DNA from 3 places in the Saezia sanguinis genome. Region 3 is predicted to be linked to each of the others. Evidence: predicted binding sites of a transcription regulator. Region 3 holds the regulator's gene; each other region holds the start of a gene.
The links. The regulator NrdR, encoded in region 3, represses ribonucleotide reductase genes. The targets are predictions, from matches to a motif close to CACNANATNTNGTG.
Positions count from the first base shown of each region.

Region 1: the regulator NrdR is predicted to act here: its motif matches at 3,960-3,973, upstream of nrdD (anaerobic ribonucleoside-triphosphate reductase).
Region 2: the regulator NrdR is predicted to act here: its motif matches at 3,757-3,770, upstream of AACY98_RS11275 (ribonucleoside-diphosphate reductase subunit alpha).

Region 1 is NZ_CAWUGC010000020.1:93,639-101,349, reverse strand. It holds gene AACY98_RS14795 (tripartite tricarboxylate transporter TctB family protein) at 1-192, shown strand, start outside; gene AACY98_RS14790 (tripartite tricarboxylate transporter permease) at 212-1,798, shown strand; gene AACY98_RS14785 (AraC family transcriptional regulator) at 1,852-2,634, opposite strand; gene AACY98_RS14780 (DMT family transporter) at 2,787-3,734, shown strand; gene nrdD (anaerobic ribonucleoside-triphosphate reductase) at 4,071-6,323, shown strand; gene nrdG (anaerobic ribonucleoside-triphosphate reductase-activating protein) at 6,389-7,048, shown strand; gene AACY98_RS14765 (hypothetical protein) at 7,131-7,454, opposite strand; gene AACY98_RS14760 (hypothetical protein) at 7,547-7,711, opposite strand, start outside.
Region 2 is NZ_CAWUGC010000016.1:109,858-117,568, reverse strand. It holds gene AACY98_RS11300 (hypothetical protein) at 92-742, shown strand; gene ruvB (Holliday junction branch migration DNA helicase RuvB) at 917-1,981, opposite strand; gene AACY98_RS11290 (hypothetical protein) at 2,120-2,440, shown strand; gene AACY98_RS11285 (immunity 51 family protein) at 2,485-2,826, shown strand; gene AACY98_RS11280 (hypothetical protein) at 2,839-3,435, opposite strand; gene AACY98_RS11275 (ribonucleoside-diphosphate reductase subunit alpha) at 4,052-6,922, shown strand; gene AACY98_RS11270 (ribonucleotide-diphosphate reductase subunit beta) at 7,120-7,711, shown strand, end outside.
Region 3 is NZ_CAWUGC010000012.1:331,353-339,063, reverse strand. It holds ZMP/ZTP riboswitch at 49-174, shown strand; gene glyA (serine hydroxymethyltransferase) at 295-1,542, shown strand; gene nrdR (transcriptional regulator NrdR) at 1,562-2,005, shown strand; gene tsaE (tRNA (adenosine(37)-N6)-threonylcarbamoyltransferase complex ATPase subunit type 1 TsaE) at 2,232-2,747, shown strand; gene AACY98_RS08250 (N-acetylmuramoyl-L-alanine amidase) at 2,761-4,158, shown strand; gene AACY98_RS08245 (thymidylate synthase) at 4,284-5,099, shown strand; gene AACY98_RS08240 (DMT family transporter) at 5,140-6,042, shown strand; gene msbA (lipid A export permease/ATP-binding protein MsbA) at 6,091-7,711, opposite strand, start outside.

The DNA of each region.
Region 1 (7,711 bases), on a different contig from region 3:
ACGGCACTGCTGTCTTCGTACGCCGCCAAGGATATGAAGCGGCTGGAGCGCATTGTGGTGTGCGTGGCGATTACCGCAATTACCGTGGCGGTTTTCAAGTATGGGCTCAATATGTTTATTCCGGTGTGGCCGGACATGTACAACATCACGGCTTTTTTGCAGCAGGTCGGTCTGATGCAGCCTAACGGATAAATAACGGAGTGATTGAACCATGCTTGAAAACCTGATTCTTGGATTCCAGACCGCCATCTCGCTGACCACGCTGTGGTATTGCTTTCTCGGTGTGTTGCTGGGCATGATCATCGGCGTGCTGCCCGGTATTGGCTCGGTGGCGGCGATTTCTCTGCTGTTGCCGTTTACGTTCAATATTGATCCGATCTCGGGCATTGTGATGCTTGCCGGTGTGTATTATGGCGGGCAGTATGGCGGCTCAACGGCATCCATTTTGCTGAATCTGCCGGGAGCGCCTTCTTCGGCGGTGACGTGTCTGGACGGCTACCCGATGGCGAAAAAAGGCAAGGCCGGGCTGGCGCTGTTCATCACGACGATTGCATCGTTTGTCGGGGCACTGATCGGGCTGGTGTTGCTGGTGCTGTTTTCGCCGGCGCTGGCGCAGGCAGCCCAGCAGTTCGGGCCGGCCGAGCTGTTTTCGATGATGTTGCTGGGGCTGGTGGCGGCTTCTACACTGTCTTCGGGTTCGCCGGCTAAGGGGCTGGCAATGGTGGTGCTGGGGCTGCTGATCAGCATGGTGGGCAGCGATGTGCAAACCGGTGAATTCCGCTTCACGTTTGAGCGGCCGGAGCTGATGGACGGCATCAAGCTGGTGGCGCTGGCGATGGGGCTGTTCGGGATTGCAGAGCTGATCAACAGCATCAACATTCCGCATGACACCAGCCTGATGAAAAAGAAGATCACCATGCGTTCCATGCTGCCAACCAAGGAGGAGTGGAAGCGTTCGGGCATGCCGATGCTGCGTGGCAGCGCCATTGGTTCTTTCCTGGGCACGTTGCCGGGGGTGGGGCCGTCGATTGCGTCGTTCATGGCTTATGCCACAGAAAAGAAGGTGGCCAAGCATAAGAAGGAACTGGGGCAGGGCGCGATTGAAGGCGTCAGCGCGCCGGAAGCGGCCAACAATGCGGCGGTGCAGACGGCGTTTGTGCCTTCGCTGTCGCTCGGACTGCCGGGAGACGCGGTGATGGCCATCATGCTGGGGGCGCTGATGATCCATGGGATTCAGCCCGGGCCGATGCTGATTTCTGAACAGCCGGGGCTGTTCTGGGGGCTGGTGATCAGTTTCATCATTGGCAACGTTATTTTGCTGATTTTGAATATTCCGCTGATCAGCATATGGGTCAGTATGTTGAAGATTCCGTTTAAATGGCTGTTTCCGGCGATTCTGATTTTCATTTGCCTGGGGGTGTTCAGCGAGCAGAATAATTATTACGATATTTACATGGCGGCCATCATCGGCATGGTAGGTTATTTTCTGTATGTGCTGAAGTTTGAGCCGGCCCCGCTGCTGCTGGGGTATGTGCTGGGTGCGCCGATGGAGGAGAACCTGCGGCGTGCGTTGCAGCTCAGCGGAGGCGACGGCATGACGTTTCTGTCGCGACCGATCAGTGCGGTGTTTCTGGCATTTGCGGCGCTGATTCTGTTATGGACGACCTGGTCGGCGCTCAAACGCATTGCCCGCAGCCATGAGCGGGCCGTGGAGCATGACCTTTCGCACGAGCATGAATACCCGCATGAAAATCCGCCTTCACCTGCGGTAACGCCGCAACTGGCGAAACAGGGCTAGGCGGTGTGGTATTTGCTTGGTGAGTAAGGGGGCGGATGTCCCCTGCCTGTGGCTTATGCGTTCTGTCGCAGTTCGCCGGGCGTGGTGCCTGTGGCTTTGCGGAACATGGCAATGAACGATGATGCGCTGGCGTAGCCCAGGTCCAGCGCAATGCTCTCCACCTTGTCGCCGGCTTCCAGCATGCCCATGGCTTTGATGATGCGCAGGCGCTGCCGCCATTCTGCCAATGACATGCCAAGCTCTTTGCGGCAGTAGCGCATCAGCGTGCGTTCGCTGATGTGGGCCTGCTGTGCCAGTTCTGCCAGAGAGCGGTCGTCGGCCGGATTGGCCTGCAATGTCTGCAGCAAGGGCGCCAGTACCGGATGGGTGGAGCCGGGCAGGTAGCTGCCGCTGCACGGGGCCTGCGCCAGTTGGTCCAGCAGCACCTGCAACAGGCGCTGCGTTTCGCCGTTGCGCAACTGGTGCTCCGGCACGCTGCGCAGGTGTTCCAGCAGGGCCCGTACCAGTGGTTCAATGGTCAGTGCACACGGGTTGGCGGGCAGGTGGCCGACCAGTGCGGCATCAATATACAAGGCACAAAAACTGGTGCCGTGCAGGCTGGTGCATTCGTGTGCGGTACCGGGCGGCAGCCACAGGCCATACTGGGGTGGTGCCAGAAAATGCTGGGTGCCGGTTTTGATGTTCATGACGCCGCAAAATGAGTAATAGAATTCGCCCCGGTCGTGCTGATGCGCATGGTAGCCGGAAGCGGCATGGATGACGTCATAGCGAAAGTGGATCGGCATCGGTGAATTGCCGTCAAAAGGTTGCATGCGTGTTCTGGCTGGTTTGGGCATTGTGTTCGCTCTGTGTTGATTGCAATTTGGCGGTGGTGTCGCCATTGCATAACATGTTGTCATAATTTCATTATATCCATTGATTCAGTCACGGTGATACTGTTGTTCATGTTGAAGTCAAAGGCCGTCCGGCCCGGTGGCAGGTGTGTATCGTGAATGAGAGAAAAGATATAGACGGCAAAGCCGGTGCATTGATGCTGCTGCTGTGCGCCATTCTGGGGTTGCAGCAGGTGGTAATCAAAATGAGCGCGGCGGATATGTCGCCGGTGACGCAGATTGCGCTGCGCTCCGGTGGCTCGGCGCTGCTGATGGCTGCTGTCGTGCTGTGGCGGCGTGATTGGATTTCCTGGCGCGCAACGATGGTGCCGGGTCTGCTGGCCGGGCTGATGTTTGCGCTGGAGTATTTTTTTGTGGCGCAGGCTTTGCTGTATACCAGTGCATCGCATGTGGTGGTGTTTTTGTATACGGCGCCGGTTTTTGCTGCCTTGCTGTTGCACTGGCGGCTGCCGCAGGAGCGGCTGACGCGCCTGCAATGGCTGGGGATTGCGCTGGCGTTTGGCGGGCTCGTTTATGCGTTTTTTGGCGGTGCATCCGGTGCAGGCACAGGTGGCGGGATTAACGGTGAAGCTTTGAAAGGTGATTTTTATGCACTGCTGGCGGCAATGGCCTGGGCATGCAATACGGCGATTGTGCGTAGTTCGCGCCTGTCGCAGACCCCGGCCGGGCAGACCATGCTGTACCACCTGCTGGTAACGTTTGTGCTGCTGACGCTTGCGGCGTTCTGGATGGGACAGCAGCATTTTGTGCTGACGCCGGTGGTGTGGGGCAGCCTGCTGTTCCAGACGCTGGTGGTGTCTTTTTTCAGCATTCTGATGTGGTTCTGGCTGTTGCGCCGTTATCTGGCGTCGCGCCTGGGTGTGTTTTCTTTCCTGACGCCGCTGTTTGGCGTCGGGTTTGGGGTGGTGCTGTTGAATGAACGGCTGGAGCCGGGCTTTATTGTCGGGGCGCTGGCGGTGTTTGCCGGCATCATGCTGGTCAGCGCACACCAGTGGGTAGCCAGATGGCTGCTGCGGGCAGCAGGGGTTCGCCAGGCGAAATAACTCTTTGGGTGTAAGGCGGACTGATCCCTGCGGGCTTCATGGTTTGTTGCCCTTGGGCAACTCTAGAAACTACTTGAAGAAAACGCCTAAATTGTTGAATCAAATCATGTAACTATGATTGCCACATACAAGAAAATGTTGGACACCGTTTGATGAAGATCAAATAACTAGTACCTCCAGATGATGGACTAAACACTATAGATGGGGTATTATTCATTCCATCAACACTATATGTAGTGTTTCCCTGAATTATCATTCAAAAAAGGGATGCTCCCGGCTCCGTTGCTGCTGTGGGCCCATAATTTTGAAAAAACGAGGAGTGCTGCCGTGAATCCGATGGTGATTAAACGTGATGGTTGTCGTGTGCCGTTTGATGAAGTTTTCATCAGAAATGCAGTGGTCAAAGCGGCCAAAGCCTGTCAGGTAGATGACGATGCTTACTGTACGTATGTGGCCCATTGTGTGGCCGCGCTGATGCAGGGCAAACCGACCGTGGATATTGCCGAGATTCAGGTCGCGGTGGAAAACCAGATGATGGCCGGCCCCTACAAGCAGATGGCGCGTGCCTATATTGAATACCGGCATGACCGCGACCTGGCGCGTGAACGCCGTGGCCGCCTGAATCAGGAAATCCGCGGGCTGATCGAGCAAAGCAACATGACGTTGCTGACGGAAAACGCCAATAAGGACAGCAAAGTGATTCCGACCCAGCGCGATTTGCTGGCCGGTATCATTGCACGCCACTATGCCAAAGAGCATATTCTGCCGCGTGATGTGGTGCAGGCGCATGAAAAGGGCGAGATTCATTACCATGACCTGGATTACGCGCCCTTTTTCCCGATGTTCAACTGCATGCTGATTGACCTGAAGGGCATGTTGACCAAGGGCTTCAAGATGGGCAATGCCGAAATTGAGGAACCCCGGTCGATTTCCACCGCCACAGCGGTTACCGCACAGATCATCGCGCAGGTGGCAAGCCACATTTACGGCGGCACCACCATCAATGGCATTGACACCATTTTGGAAAAATATGTCACGATGAGCTACAACAAGCACCTGAAAGTGGCGCAGGAGTGGCAGGTGGCAGATCCTTTGGCGTATGCCCGGGCGCGTACTGAAAAAGAATGTTATGACGCGTTCCAGTCGCTGGAGTATGAAGTCAATACCCTGCACACCGCCAACGGGCAGACACCGTTTGTGACGTTTGGCTTTGGGCTGGGCACCAGTTGGGAAGCACGGCTGATCCAGCAGTCTATCTTGAAAAACCGATTGGCCGGTTTAGGCAAGAATCACAAAACGGCTGTGTTTCCCAAACTGGTTTTTGCGATCAAGGAGGGGCTGAACCGTAAAGCGGAAGACCCGAACTATGACATCAAGCAGTTGGCGCTGGATTGTGCCAGCAAACGCATGTACCCCGATATTTTGAACTATGACCGGGTGGTGGAAGTGACCGGGTCGTTTAAAACGCCAATGGGGTGCCGCAGTTTCCTGAGCCGTTATGAAGAGGACGGGCAGGAGGTGCATGACGGGCGCAACAACCTGGGGGTGGTGACCCTGAACCTGCCGCGCATTGCGCTGGAAGCCAAGGGCGATGAAAAGCATTTCTGGCAGTTGCTGGATGAACGGCTGGCGATTGCCAAAAAGGCACTGCTGACACGCATTGCCCGCCTGGAAAATGTGAAGGCACGCGTCGCACCCATTCTGTACATGGAAGGGGCTTGCGGCGTGCGCCTGAAGGCGGACGACCCGATTGCCGATATTTTCAAAAACGGCCGTGCGTCGATTTCGCTGGGGTATATCGGCATTCATGAAATGATCAATGCGCTGTATGGGCAGCATGTGTATGACAGCGAGCAACTGCGCGCCAAAGCGCTGGAAATTGTTGAATACCTGTCTGCAGCGACCAAACGCTGGAAAGCGGAAACCGGCTACGGCTTCAGCCTGTACAGCACGCCCAGCGAAAGCCTGTGTGACCGTTTCTGCCGGCTCGATATCAACGAGTTTGGTGAAATTGAGGGCGTGACCAATAAGGGCTATTACACCAACAGCTTCCACCTGGATGTGGAGAAGAAGGTGGACCCGTACGACAAGCTGGATTTTGAAGCGCCTTACCCGCACCTGGCCAGCGGCGGCTTTATCTGCTACGGCGAATATCCGAACATGCAGCATAACCTGAAAGCGCTGGAGGATGTGTGGGACTACAGCTACGAGCATGTGCCCTACTACGGCACCAATACGCCGATTGACGAGTGTTATGAGTGCGGCTACATGGGCGAGTTCCTGTGTACCAGCAAAGGCTTTACCTGCCCGAGCTGCCATAACCACGACCCGGCCAAGGTGTCTGTCACGCGCCGCGTGTGCGGTTACCTGGGCAGCCCCGATGCACGCCCGTTCAACAAAGGCAAGCAGGAAGAGGTGAAACGGCGCGTCAAGCATTTGTCCAACGGACAACTGGACGAGGGGCTGGACACCGAGTATGAAGCGGCTGAGCGGGAAGTGGCAGCCAAGGCCAAGAAGGTTTATCAGGAGCGTGTTTCTGAAAGCGATATGCAGGCCAAAAAGCAGAACGCCTGTTTGCCGGCTGAATGATAAAAGTACCGGCCTTGCAGCGCTGAATCTGCGCGGCAGGGCTGGCACAAGTAACGGGAAGCGTCATGAATTATCATAGGTATTATCCTGTCGATGTGGTCAACGGGCCGGGGACGCGCTGCGCCCTGTTTGTTGCCGGATGCATCCACAAATGCCAGGGGTGTTACAACAAGAGCACCTGGCGGCCTGATTCGGGCAAGCCGTTCACGCAGGAGGTGGAGGATAAGATCATTGCCGACCTGAAGGATAAACGCATCCATCGCCAGGGGGTGTCGCTTTCCGGCGGTGATCCGCTGTATCCCGGCAATGTGGCGGCGGTATTGAAGCTGGTACAGCGGGTGCGTGCGGAGTGTCCGGGCAAGGATATCTGGGTATGGACAGGCTATACGTTCGATGAACTGGACAGCGAGCAGATGGCCGTGGTTGACCTGGTGGATGTGCTGATTGATGGCCGTTTTGTCGAGGCGCTCAAGGACGCCAATCTGGTCTGGCGTGGCAGCAGTAACCAGGTGATTCATGATTTGCGCAAAGAACGGCAGATACCGAAGCAAGAGGTGGCTGCACCGGTAGTGCGGGCTGGCCTGCCCGCCAGTGTGCCTTCGGCTCAGAAAGCGCAAACACGTGTTGCTGCACTGAGCGTACAGCGCTGTGGTGCCAGGGCTAGTAGCAGCCGCCAGCCGGAGGCCAGCGGTTGTGACCAGTTGTCACTGGGGTTTTCGCTTTGATGGCAAACCTGTTTCAGGCCTAAACACGGTATGAAAAAAGCCATGCAATGCATGGCTTTCGTGTTATGGCAGCGCAGGGTTTTTACAGATTGCTGCACTTGGCGTCGATCTGCTCCATTTTGCTGAGCATGGAGTTGAGGTCATTGATGGTTACCTCTGCGGGCAGTTGGTCTGAATTATTCAGCGCACTGATGAAAACAGCCCATTCCTTGGTGTTGAATTGCTGTGCCAGCGCGTCGGCAATGCAGCGGCAGCCGCCGTTGTCTTCGCCTTCTTCTGCGATACATTGCTGATAAACATATTCACGCAATTGTTGGGTGTCGTTCATGTCGGTGGGCTGGGCTGTAGCGCTCAGGCATACCCAAGGCAGGCATAACAGCAGCAAAATGTGTCGTTGGATGTTCATGGTGGCAATCGTGTGGTTTGGGGTTGCGGGTGAAATAAAAAGGAGCCTGAAATCCTGCGATATCAGGCTCCTGATGCGTATGCCGGCAGATTTTAATTGCCTGCTGGCTGGCAGCTTTGCAGGGCGGTTTGCAGCTTGGTGGCAAACTGCACCAGTTCTTCTTCGGTTGTGCCTGCCGGAGGTTCCGGCGCATCTTGCATGGCGGCAATAAAGATGGTCCATTCTTTGGTGGTCAGGTCTTTGGCCATGTTATCTGC
Region 2 (7,711 bases), on a different contig from region 3:
ATGGCGGATTAGACTTCATATTAATATCTGTACCATGATGTATTACTGGAATAAAAATTATTTTGAATCTTTGCATGAAATTGCGGAGCTTTTGCACCAAACTCCCGAACTGGAAAAGCTGGCAGCTTATTGTGAGCTAAGGGAGCAGGGACTGCGCCAGCAGGCTTTGCATGTTTTGCGCCAGTTTTTGAAGGAGGTGACGTATTTAACTGAGCAGCGTCAACTGGAGCTGGCATTGCAGATTCTGGAGATCAGTTATGAGGGGAGGGGTGCACGCCAATTAATGTCTCATCCTTTAAAGGCGGAGTTTTTACGCCCGGTGTTGCGCATGCATGCCCCGACCCATGCGGCAGCCTATCGGTACCAGGCATTGGATACATACGATTGGGAGGCTATGCGGCAGATTCTTGAAGAGCATCCTCTGGACGAGTTAATCTGGCAAAAGCTCATTTCATTGCATCTGCAAGGGGCAGATTTTGCCATGCACCATCTGAATGAATCGCTGTTCCTCGGGCCAGAAGATGAATGCGGCGAATTATTACAACAGGCGCACAAGCTTTTATGTCCTCCGTTTGATCAGCAGCCTGAGCATGCATTCTGGTTATGCAAGTACCAGAAATTGCAACAACTATTCGACGGCTGGGAAGCTTATCGCCAAAACCGGACAGGTACATTTCCACAATGGTGCCAGGCGCATGGAATCGACAACCAATGGCGTATTACTGTTTATTATGAAAAGTGAAAGCGCGTAATAACGCTGTTGCCGTCACACCTGGCAATACCGAAATGAACATTTTTGTGAGAGTCAGTTCCGTTTCAGGCCGCGTATTGCGACAATTGAATTGCTGAGGGAAGATGAAGTACCTGATTCCAGCACCTTCTGGTTTTGCATTGCGGTGACAACGTTTTGTTAATCTCAGAACAATCCGGGAGTGTTCTGCGGTGGTGCCACGCCCAGATGTTTGAACGCAGCCAGCGTTGCTGCCCGGCCCCGTGGCGTGCGTTGCAGATAACCCTGCTGAATCAGGTAGGGTTCGATCACGTCTTCAATGGTACCAGATTCTTCACCAATGGCAGCCGCCAGGTTGTCCAGCCCCACAGGGCCACCGTCGAACTTGAACACGATGGCTTCCAGCAGCTTGCGGTCCATCAGGTCAAAACCCAGCGGGTCAACATCCAGCATGGCCAGCGCTTTTTGCGCAATATCCTCATTGATCCGGCCATGGCTTTTGACATCGGCATAGTCGCGGACGCGGCGCAATAGCCGGTTGGCAATACGTGGTGTGCCGCGTGAGCGGCGGGCAATCTCGCCGGCGCCTTTGTCGTCAATGGGTGAGCCCAGCAAGTCAGCGCTGCGCAGCACAATGCGCTTAAGTTCTTCGCTGTTGTAAAACTCCAGTCGCGCCACAATGCCAAACCGGTCGCGCAGTGGGTTGGTGAGCATGCCGGCACGGGTGGTTGCACCCACCAGGGTAAACGGTTGCAGGTCCAGTTTGATCGAGCGTGCAGCCGGGCCGTCGCCGATCATGATGTCGATCTTGAAGTCTTCCAGCGCCGGGTACAGAATTTCTTCAACAACGGGTGAAAGGCGATGGATTTCATCAATGAACAACACATCGTTGGCTTCCAGGTTGGTCAGCAACGCGGCCAGGTCTTTGGGTTTTTCCAGCACGGGGCCACTGGTTTGACGCAGGTTCACGCCCAGTTCATACGCAATGATGTGAGACAGCGTTGTTTTGCCCAGCCCGGGTGGGCCAAACAGCAGGACATGGTCCAGTGCTTCCTGTCTTTTTTTGGCTGCGCCGATGAATATTTCAAGCTGCTCGCGGATTTTGGGTTGCCCCACATATTCGGCCATGCCTTTGGGGCGCAGCGCACGCTCAATGGCTTCTTCCTGCGGTGATGCAGGCTGCATGGATACCGCGCGGGTTTTGTCCGGGTCAGCCGGAGCCATTGAAAAGTCGTCTGTGCGGATGGTCATAACAGAGGAGGCAGGGAATATAAACGAAGGCAACCAACTGGTCATTATATGTCTGCTTGCGGTGTCTGGGGAGGTGACATTGAAAAGCGGTATGCCTATCATTGCGCAAGTATGGCTGGCGCTATGTTTAGTGATTAAATGGCGAAATATGACAGGGATGATGTGACCGTGACGAACTGCAAGCGACCGCCAGCGCTGGTTGATGGCGCCCGCGTTTTGGCGTGGGCATGGTCAGATAAGCCTTTTGGGTTTGTAAAAGAGGGGTATGGGAAACCGGGGGTAGCTATTCATGGCCTGGCGATTGTGCAGTATCATGCGGATGCAAAGGTATACCGCCTGAGCTGTGACATGCATTGGGAATGTGTTGCTGACTTTGATTACGACAGTTTGGAGCAGGCTCAGATGGAGTTGTCGCAGCAATACGGTTGTGCAGAGGTTCAATGGCACCTGTGGGAATAGGTGCCGTGGCGATGTTGTTTTAAATAGTGATAAAGAGGTGTTCTATGTCAGTGAATGCGCAAATTGCACCCTTTCGGATGGTGAGTTTTGAAGGAACTCATTCTCTGCTGCTGGACGTGGGTGAGTACAAGGCGGATATTTTCTCTGCACGCGAAGAGGATGGATTTGAGGGCAATGGTTATGATTGGGCATCTTTGGCACGCGTCTTTTTGCAGGAAAAGATGCCGGAGTTGCAGGACATCATTGGTTTTGATCCTGAGGGCAGCATGTTTTGTGCATACGCCAGCGATAAAGAGGCGTTGCAAAAGTTTGCATTGGGCTTTCATGCCGCATGTGAAGACGATGCATTGATCCGCGACCTTTTTTCCCGTGCCGAGCTGGATTAACCAAACGCCATGTCAGCGACCGTATAGCTGAACCTGCTGGGAAAGTTGCTCGTAAACCTTTTTCAGGAGCTGATAAGCTTCTGAATTGTTGGCGTCCAGATGAATTTCCAGCAGGTCGCTGATGACCCGGGTTGCCAGTTCAATTTTGGTTCTGTCTGCCAGCAGATGGTGCCAGGTCATGTAAATAATGAAATAAGTGATAGCAAACGAGAGGGTCGAAATCACCAGGGTCTGGTTGGTATTGGTTCTCAAACAAGCGGCAATGAGCACGGTTTGGGCCAGAAAAACCGCAACATAAGGGCCATATTTGATCAGCGCCGTATTGCGGTAAATATAGTTGGCTGTCTCCAGCATACGAAATGGGCTGTCAATGCCTTTGACGTGATGAAACAACATGATTTCTGCAATTACAACCAGCAGGAAAATAGTGCTTTGGATGGCAAATGCTTTATAAGGCACAAATTTACGCGCAACTATCAAAGCAAGAGCAAAGACGCATAAAAAAGCAATGCCGATACAGGCCATCTGCAGCAGCGTGAATGTCAAACCGAAGTAAAACAGGCTGAGGCCAAATGCAATGGCTATAAAGATGAGGGGCACGATGAACATAAGCGACTCAGCTCACTAATATAAATAAAGGGTATGCAGATGAGTTATAAGCACACATGAATTATTCGCGTAAATATTTCATGTGTACTAATTGTCGCTCATATTGCATGATATTGCCCTGATAATCGACATAAATAGTATGTTCTTGCCTGGTTTGTGTCTGTAGGCGATTGTTGTGCTGTTCTGCTGCGAAAAGGCAGAGTATTGCCAACGGTGACCAAACAAAATCCCTTCCTGGAGTGTCGACATTGTTTTTGCGGCTTAATGCTCCAAGACCGCGTAGTTAAGCGGTTTTTTCATTTGTTGTAAATTAACGCTTGACGCTATAGATAGTGCTTGAAATAATAGGCAAACACTAAATGTAGGGTTGCTGACCTTTTTCACTACATGGCATTGCCGGGCAAATACTTAAGGGTATGCCCGGCAGAATTGTGACATTTCGATTGTAAAAATTAGCAAATTATTTGTTGCTTCGGCGGTGATGGCTTGAAGTGAGTATGGGCGGGTTACTTTAAGAGGATGGCCTTTCCATAGTTGATTTTGCCCCCAATTTATTCAAGGACGATTAATAATGCAGTCAGTTATTTCTGATCCCACGGTTTCTTCAGGAGCGTCCATGCATGGATATGCAGCTTCTGAGCACAATGTTGAGCAGCCATTGGCTGATAGTGCTTACAGTAACTATCAGATCATCCGGCGTAACGGAGCCGTTGTGCAGTTTGAGCCCAGCAAAATTGCCGTGGCGATGATGAAAGCCTTTTTGGCTGTGCATGGCACGCAGGGGGCGGCATCGGCCAGCGTGCGTGAAATGGTAGATGATCTGACGCAGACGGTGGTGCGCGGGTTGCTGCGCTCACGTCCGGCAGGCGGGACTTTTCATATTGAAGATGTGCAGGACCATGTGGAACTGGCGCTGATGCGCGGTGGTCATCATGAAGTCGCCCGTGCTTATGTGCTGTACCGTGAACGCCGGGCGCAGGAACGTGCTCAGCAAAAACAGCAGGAAAAAGTGGCACACCCTGAACTGCATGTGGTGGATGGCAATGAGCGCCGGCCGCTGGATGTGGAAATGCTGCGCAGGCTGGTTGAATCGGCCTGTGCTGGGCTGGGTGAGGATGTGAAGCCGGAACCGGTGGTTACTGAAACCCTGCGCAATCTCTATGATGGTGTACCGCTGATTGAAGTGTTTAAAGCATCGATTCTGGCTGCCCGTACCCGTATTGAGCATGATCCGGGCTATAACCAGGTGACTGCCAGACTGTTGCTGCATACGATCCGCAAGGAAGTCCTGAATGAAAACGTAGACCAGGACGCGATGCAGGGCCGTTATGCCGAGTATTTTGCAGATTACATCCAAAAAGGGATTGAAGCGGACTTGCTGGATGAGCGGCTGGGCCAGTTTGACCTGGCACGGCTGGGCGCTGCGCTGAAGGCAGAGCGTGATCTGCAGTTTGATTACCTGGGCCTGCAGACTTTGTATGACCGTTACTTCCTGCATATCCGGAAAAAACGGATTGAACTGCCTCAGGCGTTTTTCATGCGCGTAGCGATGGGGCTGGCGCTCAATGAAATTGACCGTGAGGCGCGTGCCATTGAGTTTTATGAAGTGCTGTCCAAATTTGATTTCATGTCCAGCACGCCAACGCTGTTCAATTCCGGCACATTGCGTTCCCAGCTTTCCAGCTGCTACCTGACAACGGTGCCTGATGACTTGGATGGTATTTACGAAGCGATCAAAGAAAATGCGCTGTTATCCAAATATGCCGGCGGGCTTGGCAATGACTGGACACGTGTTCGTGCGCTGGGCAGCCATATCAAGGGTACCAATGGCGAGTCACAGGGAGTCGTGCCGTTTCTGAAGGTGGTGAATGATACCGCTGTGGCGGTGAACCAGGGTGGCAAGCGCAAGGGGGCGGTCTGTGCGTACCTGGAATCATGGCACCTGGATATTGAGGAGTTTCAGGAGCTGCGCAAAAACACCGGTGATGACCGCCGCCGTACCCATGACATGAATACGGCCAACTGGATTCCGGACCTGTTCATGAAACGGGTGATGGAAGACGGGCAGTGGACTTTATTCTCTCCAAGCGATTGCCCCGATTTGCACGACCTGCATGGCGATGCGTTTGAAAAAGCCTATACCCGCTATGAGCAAATGGCTGATGAAGGGCAGATTTCGCTGTTCCGGCGGATGCGTGCAGTCGATTTGTGGCGCAAGATGCTTTCCATGCTGTTTGAAACCGGGCATCCCTGGATTACGTTCAAAGACCCGTGCAATGTGCGTTCACCGCAGCAGCATATGGGGGTGGTGCATTCCAGCAATCTGTGTACAGAAATTACGCTGAACACCAACGACAAGGAAATCGCGGTGTGCAACCTGGGTTCTGTGAACCTGGCGCAGCACATCAAAAAAGGTGCCAATGGCAATGAGCTCGACATGGACAAGCTGCGTCAGACCATACGCATTGCCATGCGCATGCTGGATAACGTGATCGATATCAACTATTACGCGGTGGCAAAAGCCAGAAACTCGAACATGCGCCACCGTCCGGTAGGGCTTGGGCTGATGGGCTTCCAGGACGCTTTGTATCAAATGCGTTTGCCATATGGTTCAGAAAAAGCGGTTGAATTTGCTGACCAGTCCATGGAGGCCATTTGCTATTTTGCGTATGAGGCATCCAGCGATCTGGCCACCGAGCGCGGCTGTTATGCATCGTATGAAGGGTCTTTGTGGAGCAAAGGCATTCTGCCGCTGGATTCATTGGATATGCTGGCACAGGCACGTGGCGGCTATCTGGACGTTGATCGCACCCAGCGGCTGGATTGGGACGGGCTGCGTGCCAGAATCAAACAGCAGGGCATGCGCAATTCCAACTGCGTGGCGATTGCACCCACGGCGACCATTTCCAACATTGTGGGGGTGGACCAGTCGATTGAGCCGAACTTTGGCAACCTGGCGGTGAAGTCCAACCTGTCCGGAGAATTTACGATCATTAACCAATATCTGGTGCGTGATCTGAAAGAACTGGGCTTGTGGGATGATGTGATGGTGATGGATCTCAAGCATTTTGAGGGATCGCTGGATCGCATTGACCGTGTGCCTGATGATCTGAAAAATCTGTATGCCACCGCGTTTGAAATTGATCCGACATGGCTGGTTTTAGCCGCTTCACGCCGGCAAAAATGGATTGATCAGGCCCAGTCGCTCAATATTTATATGGCCAATGCATCCGGGCGCAAACTGGATGAAACATACAAGCTGGCATGGACATCGGGTCTGAAAACCACTTATTACCTGCGCTCTTCCAGCGCGGCGCATGCAGAAAAAGCAACCGTGCGCGCGGGCTCACACAACGCAGTGCCCGCATCTATGCCGACGGCTGCAGCAGCAGCTTCTGTTGCCAAACCGGCGGCGCCCGCGGCAGTTCCTGCAACAGACATTAAATTCTGTTCTTTGGATGATCCGGGATGTGAAGCATGTCAGTAAAAAAGTAGAAAGTTTTTGAAAATTTTTGATCACACGCATGCTGCCTGATGGCATGCGTTGTTGATGATAGATGGCGACGAAACAAGTAATTCGATGTTTGTTTGCAACATTTATGCATGATTCATCATGAAAATTGCAGTGAACACTTGGCGTTTTTCATCAGGTAATCTCATAATCGCAATGAATAGGAAACATAGATGCTTACTTGGGATAACGAAGTTAAAACATCATCGCAAAATCAGACTGCATCAAATCCAACCGGAAATGGTGCGGCGGCTTCTCCAACTGCAAAAAATCCGGCATTGAGAGGCAGTGATTCCAAGCGTCGTGTCTCAGCCGCTGATAAATTTGTCATCAACGGACATAGCGACGTTAATCAACTGGTTCCTTTTAAATACAAATGGGCTTGGGAAAAATACCTGGCCACCTGCGCGAACCACTGGATGCCGCAGGAAGTCAACATGACACGCGATATCGCGCTGTGGAAAGACCCTAACGGCTTAACAGAAGACGAGCGCTTGATCGTTAAACGCAACCTTGGCTTTTTCACGACAGCGGATTCTCTGGCTGCCAATAACATTGTTTTAGGCACCTATCGCCATATCACGGCGCCCGAATGCCGCCAGTTTTTATTGCGTCAGGCTTTTGAAGAAGCCATTCATACGCATGCGTATCAGTACATTGTCGAATCCATTGGTTTAGATGAAGGTGAAATTTTTAACGCCTATCATGAAATCGATTCGATCCGCAATAAAGATGAATTCCTGATTCCGTTCATCGATACGATTA
Region 3 (7,711 bases):
AGGAATTTGTCAAAAGTCTGCACGCACACGCACATAAACGCGCTAGAATGCGGATTGCGCAACTGGCGATAGATTGATGTGCTCAGACAAAACGCATTAAACTGCAGCATATCGGTCGAGGTGGTGAACCATCGGGAAGCGCATTGTTTTATGCCGTTCGCCTGGGCAGCCTGTCTATCAAATCCCTGCTGTTTTCTGACTTTCCCCTGTCGATGAAAACACAAGAGATTGGTCTGTGCTCACGCCGAGCATGGGTGACAGGCTCTTCATGTTAATGAAAACGGAGAATCATTCATGTTTGACCGCTCAAAGACCATTGCCCAAGTCGATCCCGAAATCTGGAGTGCCATTGAAAAAGAAAACAAGCGCCAGGAAGACCATATTGAACTGATCGCCTCGGAAAACTACACCTCACCTGCTGTCATGCAGGCTCAAGGCACACAGCTCACCAACAAATATGCCGAAGGCTATCCCGGCAAACGTTATTACGGCGGCTGTGAATACGTTGATATTGTGGAACAACTGGCAATCGACCGTGTCAAGGCACTTTTTGGTGCCGATCATGCGAATGTCCAGCCCAACTCAGGCTCACAAGCCAATCAGGGCGTGTTTTTCGCCATGCTCAAGCCCGGCGACACCATCATGGGGATGAGCCTGGCTGAAGGCGGCCACCTGACCCATGGTATGGCGCTGAATATGAGCGGCAAATGGTTCAATGTTGTCAGCTACGGCCTGAATGCCCAGGAAGACATTGATTACGAAACCATGGAAAAACTGGCGCATCAGCATAAACCCAAGCTGATCATTGCCGGCGCTTCTGCATTCGCGCTGCGGATTGATTTTGAACGCTTTGCCAAAGTAGCTAAAGCCGTAGGCGCTTATTTCATGGTGGACATGGCGCACTATGCCGGCCTGATTGCCGCTGGCGTATACCCTAACCCGGTACCGCATGCCGACTTTGTCACCACCACCACCCATAAAAGCCTGCGCGGCCCCCGTGGTGGTGTGATTCTGTGTAAAGAAGAACATGCCAAGGCCATTAACAGTGCCATATTCCCCGGCCTCCAGGGTGGCCCGCTGATGCATGTGATTGCCGGTAAAGCCGTCGCCTTCAAAGAAGCCGCACAACCGGAATTCAAGGCTTACCAGCAACAGGTTGTTCAAAACGCTGCCCTGATGGCTGAAACTCTGGTCAAACGTGGCCTGCGCATTGTTTCGGGCCGTACAGAAAGCCATGTGATGCTGGTGGACCTGAGGGCCAAAAAGATTACCGGCAAGGATGCCGAGCGTATTCTGGAACAGGCCCATATCACCTGCAACAAAAATGCAATCCCCAACGACCCGGAAAAACCTTTTGTCACAAGCGGTATCCGTTTAGGCAGCCCGGCAATGACCACACGGGGATTTGGTTCAGCAGAGGCGGTGCAGGTTGCCAACCTGGTGGCCGATGTGCTGGACAATCCGCATGACGAAGCCAATATTGCCAAAGTTCGGGAACAGGTGGTTGAATTGACCAAACGTTTCCCGGTTTACCGAAACTGATTTTTCATCTGGAAACCCTATGCGCTGCCCGTTCTGCCATAACCCGGATACACAAGTTGTCGAAACACGTGTTTCAGATGATGGCGCAGCGGTGCGGCGCAGACGGCGCTGTACCAAATGTGATCAGCGCTTTACCACTTATGAGCATGCAGAAGTCAGCATGCCGATGGTGGTCAAAAAAAATGGCAACCGGGTCGAGTTCAACCCAGAAAAACTGCATTCCTCCTTCACTTTGGCCTTAAGAAAACGCCCTGTCAGCGCAGAACAGGTGGATCAGGCAATCCGCCACGTTGAACAGCAGCTACTGACCAGCGGCCTGAAAGAAGTGCCCAGCGGAACGATTGGCGAATATGTGATGAATGAGCTCGCCAAGCTCGACAAAGTGGCCTATGTGCGTTTTGCTTCGGTGTACCACAGCTTTGAAAATGTGGATGAGTTCAAAAAAATCATCCGCAAAATATAATATTCCCCTCACCCTCCACATGCTCGGCGCACTGGCAGAAATGCAACAAAACCACACTCCTGATGGATATGAATCGCTGCCTGCCTGGCTGAAGCGCTGCATATTTTATTAAAATAGTATAATATACTCATATTAAACAATCAGTTAAGAGATATTATTAAAGTTAAGAGTGACGATGTTGTTTGAAAGAAGCGCCCTTCATCAAACATCATTTAAGGCCAGTTTTGTGAATGCACCTACTTTTTCCGCTCCTCCTGTCCAGATGACATGGGCCAACCAGCAGGCGACTCAGCATGCAGCCCAGGCTTTGGCACAAGTCGCATCTATTGGTCAGGCACTGATTGAACTGCATGGGGGACTGGGGGCTGGAAAAACCACCTTTGTACGCTACCTGCTGCAGGCTCTGGGAGTTACAGGACACATCAAAAGCCCGACTTATGCCATTGCAGAGTCTTATGAAACAGCAGCTTTTCCTGTATGGCATTTTGATTTTTACCGGTTCAATGACCCTCTGGAATGGGAAGATGCAGGTTTTCGTGATATTTTTGCAACCCAGGGGCTGAAGCTGGTGGAGTGGCCTGAGCAGGCAGAAGGCTTATTGCCTACTCCTGATTTGAAACTGTTCATCACATCAGACCCGCTGCAACAGCAACGCCTGGTACAACTGCATACAATGACAGCTTTGGGGCAGTCCATCCTGCAAAACTGGATGCAAAATCTGCAACAAACCAGAAATACATAGACAATAATTTACGATGAAACGCCGCACACTTCTTGTACAAACCGGTTCTTTGGCCTTGCTGCTGGGTTTGCCCCACCTGGCCCGGGGCGCGAGCCTGTTGGCCGTGCGGATGTGGCCTTCCAATGACTATACCCGCGTCACCATCGAATCCGATGTGCCGTTGACCACCAAGCACCATATGCTGTCGGACCCGGAGCGGTTCGTGGTCGACATTGAAGGCATGCAGCTCAATGAGCAGGTCAAGGAACTCTCTGCCCTGGTGCAGGAGTCTGATCCTTATGTCAGCGCCATTCGGGTAGGCCAGTATCAGCCGGATGTGGTTCGCATTGTTTTTGACCTGAAGCAGCGCATTTCCCCAAATGTATTCACCCTCAATCCATTTGCCGAATACAAAGACCGGCTGGTTTTTGACTTTACCCCTGTAGACGCACCAGACCCGCTGAATCAACTGATCAGCGAGATTTCCTCTGAACGCACAAGTGCATTGAATCAAGGCAACCACTCTGAGGCTGATATTTTAGGCGACTGGCTGGCGCAGCAGCAAAATCCAGGCTCTTCCAGCCTGCCGGCACCCGCAGCAACCGCTTCTGATACCCCGGTGCCCTCCACCACGGCATCGAATCGCCGCCCCACGCCTTCTAAAATTCCTGGTGAAGCAGCGCCACCTGCCTCTCAACCATCGGCAACAACGACAGCGCCCGTTCGCTCTGGCCGCTTATACATCATTGCGCTGGACCCTGGGCATGGTGGAGAAGATCCTGGTGCCGTCGGGCCATCCGGTACGCGGGAAAAGGATGTGGTTCTGTCCATTGGCAAGCTGCTGCGTGACCAGATCAATGCGCAGGCCGATATGCGTGCCTTTATGACACGGGACTCCGATTTTTTTGTTCCTCTGGCAGAGCGCGTGCAAAAAGCGCGCAGTGTCAAGGCCGATCTGTTCATATCCATTCATGCCGATGCGTTCACGAACCGCAGTGCCAAAGGCGCATCTGTATTTGCGCTCAGCGAGCGTGGCGCTTCGAGTACAACAGCCAGTTGGCTGGCCAACACACAAAACCAGTCTGACCTGATTGGCGGTGTGGGGGTTAGAGCCCGGGACAGGCAGACGGCAGGCATTCTGCTGTCCATGAGTACGGCAGCACAGATCAAAGACAGCCTGAAACTCGGTAAACTGGTCGTTAAAGAGCTATCCAGTTTTGCCCATATGCATAAAAACACCGTTGAACAAGCCGGGTTTGCCGTGCTTAAGGCCCCGGATATCCCAAGCATATTGGTGGAAACGGCATTTATCTCCAACCCGGAAGAAGAGAAGCTTTTGCGTAGCGCAGCCTATCAAAAGCAACTGGCACAAGCCATGATGCGGGCCATCAAAGCCTATCTGGTACAAAATCCGCCATCAGCCCGTTCCTGATCGGCTGGCCCTTTGTCTATCATCAAATAAGCACCTGAAATGGCCGACCACATTCGTGCATGCCTATGCATATCACGTTATGATTACCACTTTGTGTTTTCAGATTGTTTACTTTGGAATCCGCCATGAATCAGCAGCGTCCCGTTCGTTCCCAATATGAAGATTTTATGCGCCATGTATTTGAAAATGGCGTATCCAAGCAGGATCGTACCGGAACAGGCACACGCAGCATTTTTGCCCACCAGATGCGGTTCAACCTCAAAGAAGGCTTTCCTCTGGTTACGACCAAAAAAGTGCACCTGAAATCCATTATTTATGAATTGCTGTGGTTTTTGCGTGGCGACTCCAATGCCCGCTGGCTGCAAGAGCGTGGCGTAACCATCTGGAATGAATGGGCACGCCCGGACGGCGACCTGGGCCCTGTATATGGAGTACAGTGGCGCAGTTGGCCAACGCCGGATGGGGGCCATATTGACCAGATCGCCGAAGTGGTGAAGCAGATCAAAACCAACCCGGATTCACGCCGGATTCTGGTCAGCGCCTGGAACGTCAGTGAACTCTCGAAAATGGCTTTAATGCCTTGCCATGCGATGTTCCAGTTTTACGTGGCCAACGGGCAGCTCAGTTGCCAGTTGTATCAGCGCAGTGCCGATATTTTCCTGGGTGTTCCGTTCAACATTGCCAGCTATGCACTGCTCACCCATATGCTGGCCCAGCAATGCGATCTGGATGTTGGTGACTTTATCTGGACCGGTGGTGATTGTCATCTTTATAACAACCACTTTGAACAGGTTCAGACACAACTGGCACGCACACCCTACCCTTACCCGACACTGCATATCAAGCGCCGCCCGGATTCCATTTTCGACTACGAATTTGAGGATTTTGAAGTGCTGGATTACCAGTGCCATCCGGCAATCAAAGCCCCGGTTGCTGTTTAACCAAAAAGCCTGACGGCTTTGTCTTCAAACGCCTGCTGATATGTTGCTGACCCGTCGCCAGATCATCCTGCTGATTTTGCTGACCTTGATGTGGGGGGTCAACTGGCCGGTCATGAAGTTCTCTTTGCGCGAACTGACGCCGTTGCATTTCCGGGCACTGACCATGACGGGCGGATGCCTGTTTCTGCTGTTATGGCTCCAGTTTCAGCACATTTCTTTAAAAATCACCTGGCAGGATTTTTTTAAAATTGTCTGGCTGGCGCTGCCCAATGTGGTTGGCTGGCACATGTTTTCCATCCTGGGGGTGGGAGAGCTCGCATCTGGTCGGGCCGCTATTTTAGGCTTTACCATGCCGATCTGGACGGCACTGCTGGGCGCCTTGCTGATGGGGCAGCGCCTGAATGCCCGTATATGGATCAGCATTGTTGCAGCCAGCGCTGCTGTAGGATTGCTGTCCTACAACGAACTAACACACATGACTGGGCGACCTATCGGTATTTTCTGGATGCAACTGGGGGCGGTCTGCTGGGCTGTAGGCACGCTGCTGTTCGGGCGCATCAAACCCCAGATTCCGATTCAGGCCACTACTGTCTGGATGTTGGGCATTGGTTCTGTCATTTTCTGGGTGATTGCATCCATGCTGGAACCCGCACCATCCTGGCATTTCAGCATCCCGATGTGGGCAGCCCTGTTTTACAGCATGTTCATCAACTTTGGTGCCGCACAATTGATCTGGTTTAACCTGGCCAGCTCGCTGCCACCATCTGCCAGTGCATTTTCAATTATGGCTGTTCCGCTGGTGGGCACGTTTTCGGCTGCTTTGCTGGTCAACGAAACACCCCATGTTGCAGACATCATTGCCGCTGGCTGTGTCATGGTTGCCATTGCCAGCGCGGTTCTGAGAAAAACACCGGTTCCCATCAAACATTCTGATACCCAGTAACACCCAGTAGCCTGCGCACAAAAGCCTAACGCCGTTCTAAGCGCTGGGTTACAGCACCACTTCAGCAGGGGCAGCCCCAGGGTCCGTATTATTTTGCATGGCCGATTGGGCTTCAACCAGGCGGGCAAATGCCCCATCACGCTCCATCAACTCCTGATAAGAGCCAATCTCAATGACCTTGCCCTCATCCAGTACCACAATGCGGTTGGCATTGCGAATGGTTGAAAGCCGGTGTGCCACGATCAGCGTGGTACGTTCATGTGTCAGCGAGTCTAGCGCCAGTTGCACCAGCCGTTCAGACTCAGCGTCCAGTGCAGAAGTGGCTTCATCCAGAATCAGAATAGGCGCATCGCGATAAAGCGCACGTGCAATGGCAAGGCGCTGGCGCTGGCCGCCTGAGAGTGTATATCCGTTATGCCCGGTCACGGTATCCATGCCATTGGGCAGAGATTCAACAAACTTCAGCAAGTGCGCCATCGATAATGCTTTACGCACGCGTTCACGGTCGATGTCTTTTTCTTCCACCCCCAAAGCGATATTAGCGGCAATGCTGTTGTTAAACAGCACAACATCCTGGCTCACCATGGCCATCTGGTTTCTCAGCGAAGCCAGTTTCCATTCAGGCAAAGGTACGCCGTCCAGCAGGATATCACCGGAAGTTGGTTCAATAAAACGCGGCAACATGTTAACAAGTGTCGTTTTCCCAGAGCCGGAATGCCCGACCAGCGCCACAGTTTCACCGGCAGCAACGGAAAAAGAGACCCGATCCAGCGCAGGACGGTCAGAAGATGGATATTGTTTGGTCAGATAGCGGAACTCGATGGCACCGGGCGTACGCTCTGCGGTGTACGTTCCATCATCTTTTTCCAGTGGCTCATCCAGCAATTTGTAAATACGGTTCATTGCCATGATACCGCGCTGAATACCCGGGTAGACGTCGCTGAGTGCCTTGGCCCTGGGTACCGTCAACAGCATGGTGGCAATATAGGCAGCAAACCCGCCCAAAGACAACTGCCCGCCACTGGTCTGAGCCAATGCAATGGTTACGATAATCGCAATGGCAATTGATGCAATGACCTGGGTTACCGGCGTCAGCAGACTGCCGACCGAGGTCATTTTCATCAACATCCGGCGCAGGTATTTATTGTCTGCCAAAAAACGTTCACTCTGGTTATCCTGAACGCCGTAAAGCCGCACAATCCGATAGGCCAGCACATTTTCCTCTACCGTATACGTCATGTCATCCATCCCTTTTTGGGATGAAAGCACAATCTGATCCAGTTTTTTACGGGTAAACTTCACGGCAACCGCAACCGCAGGCAGCACAATGAAAACAATCAGCGTCAGCTTCCAGTTGGACCAGAATAGGTAACACAGCAGCCCCAGCAACGTCAGCCCTTCCTTGACAAACGTCTGTACCGAACCTACCAGAGCGCCAACAGCGTTCTGCGTTTCAAGCGATACCGTATTAATCAGTTTACTGGCCGGCTGCTCTTCAAACACCTTCGGGTCGGCATACACAATACGTCTGAAAAGCGCATTGCGAATGTCCAGCACAATGCGCGAAATGGACCAGGTCATCACATACGTGGATGTGTAGTTGGTGAACGCGCGCAAAGAAAACAGCGCCACAATCACCAGCGGCACCACCCACCACGCTAAGCGGGTG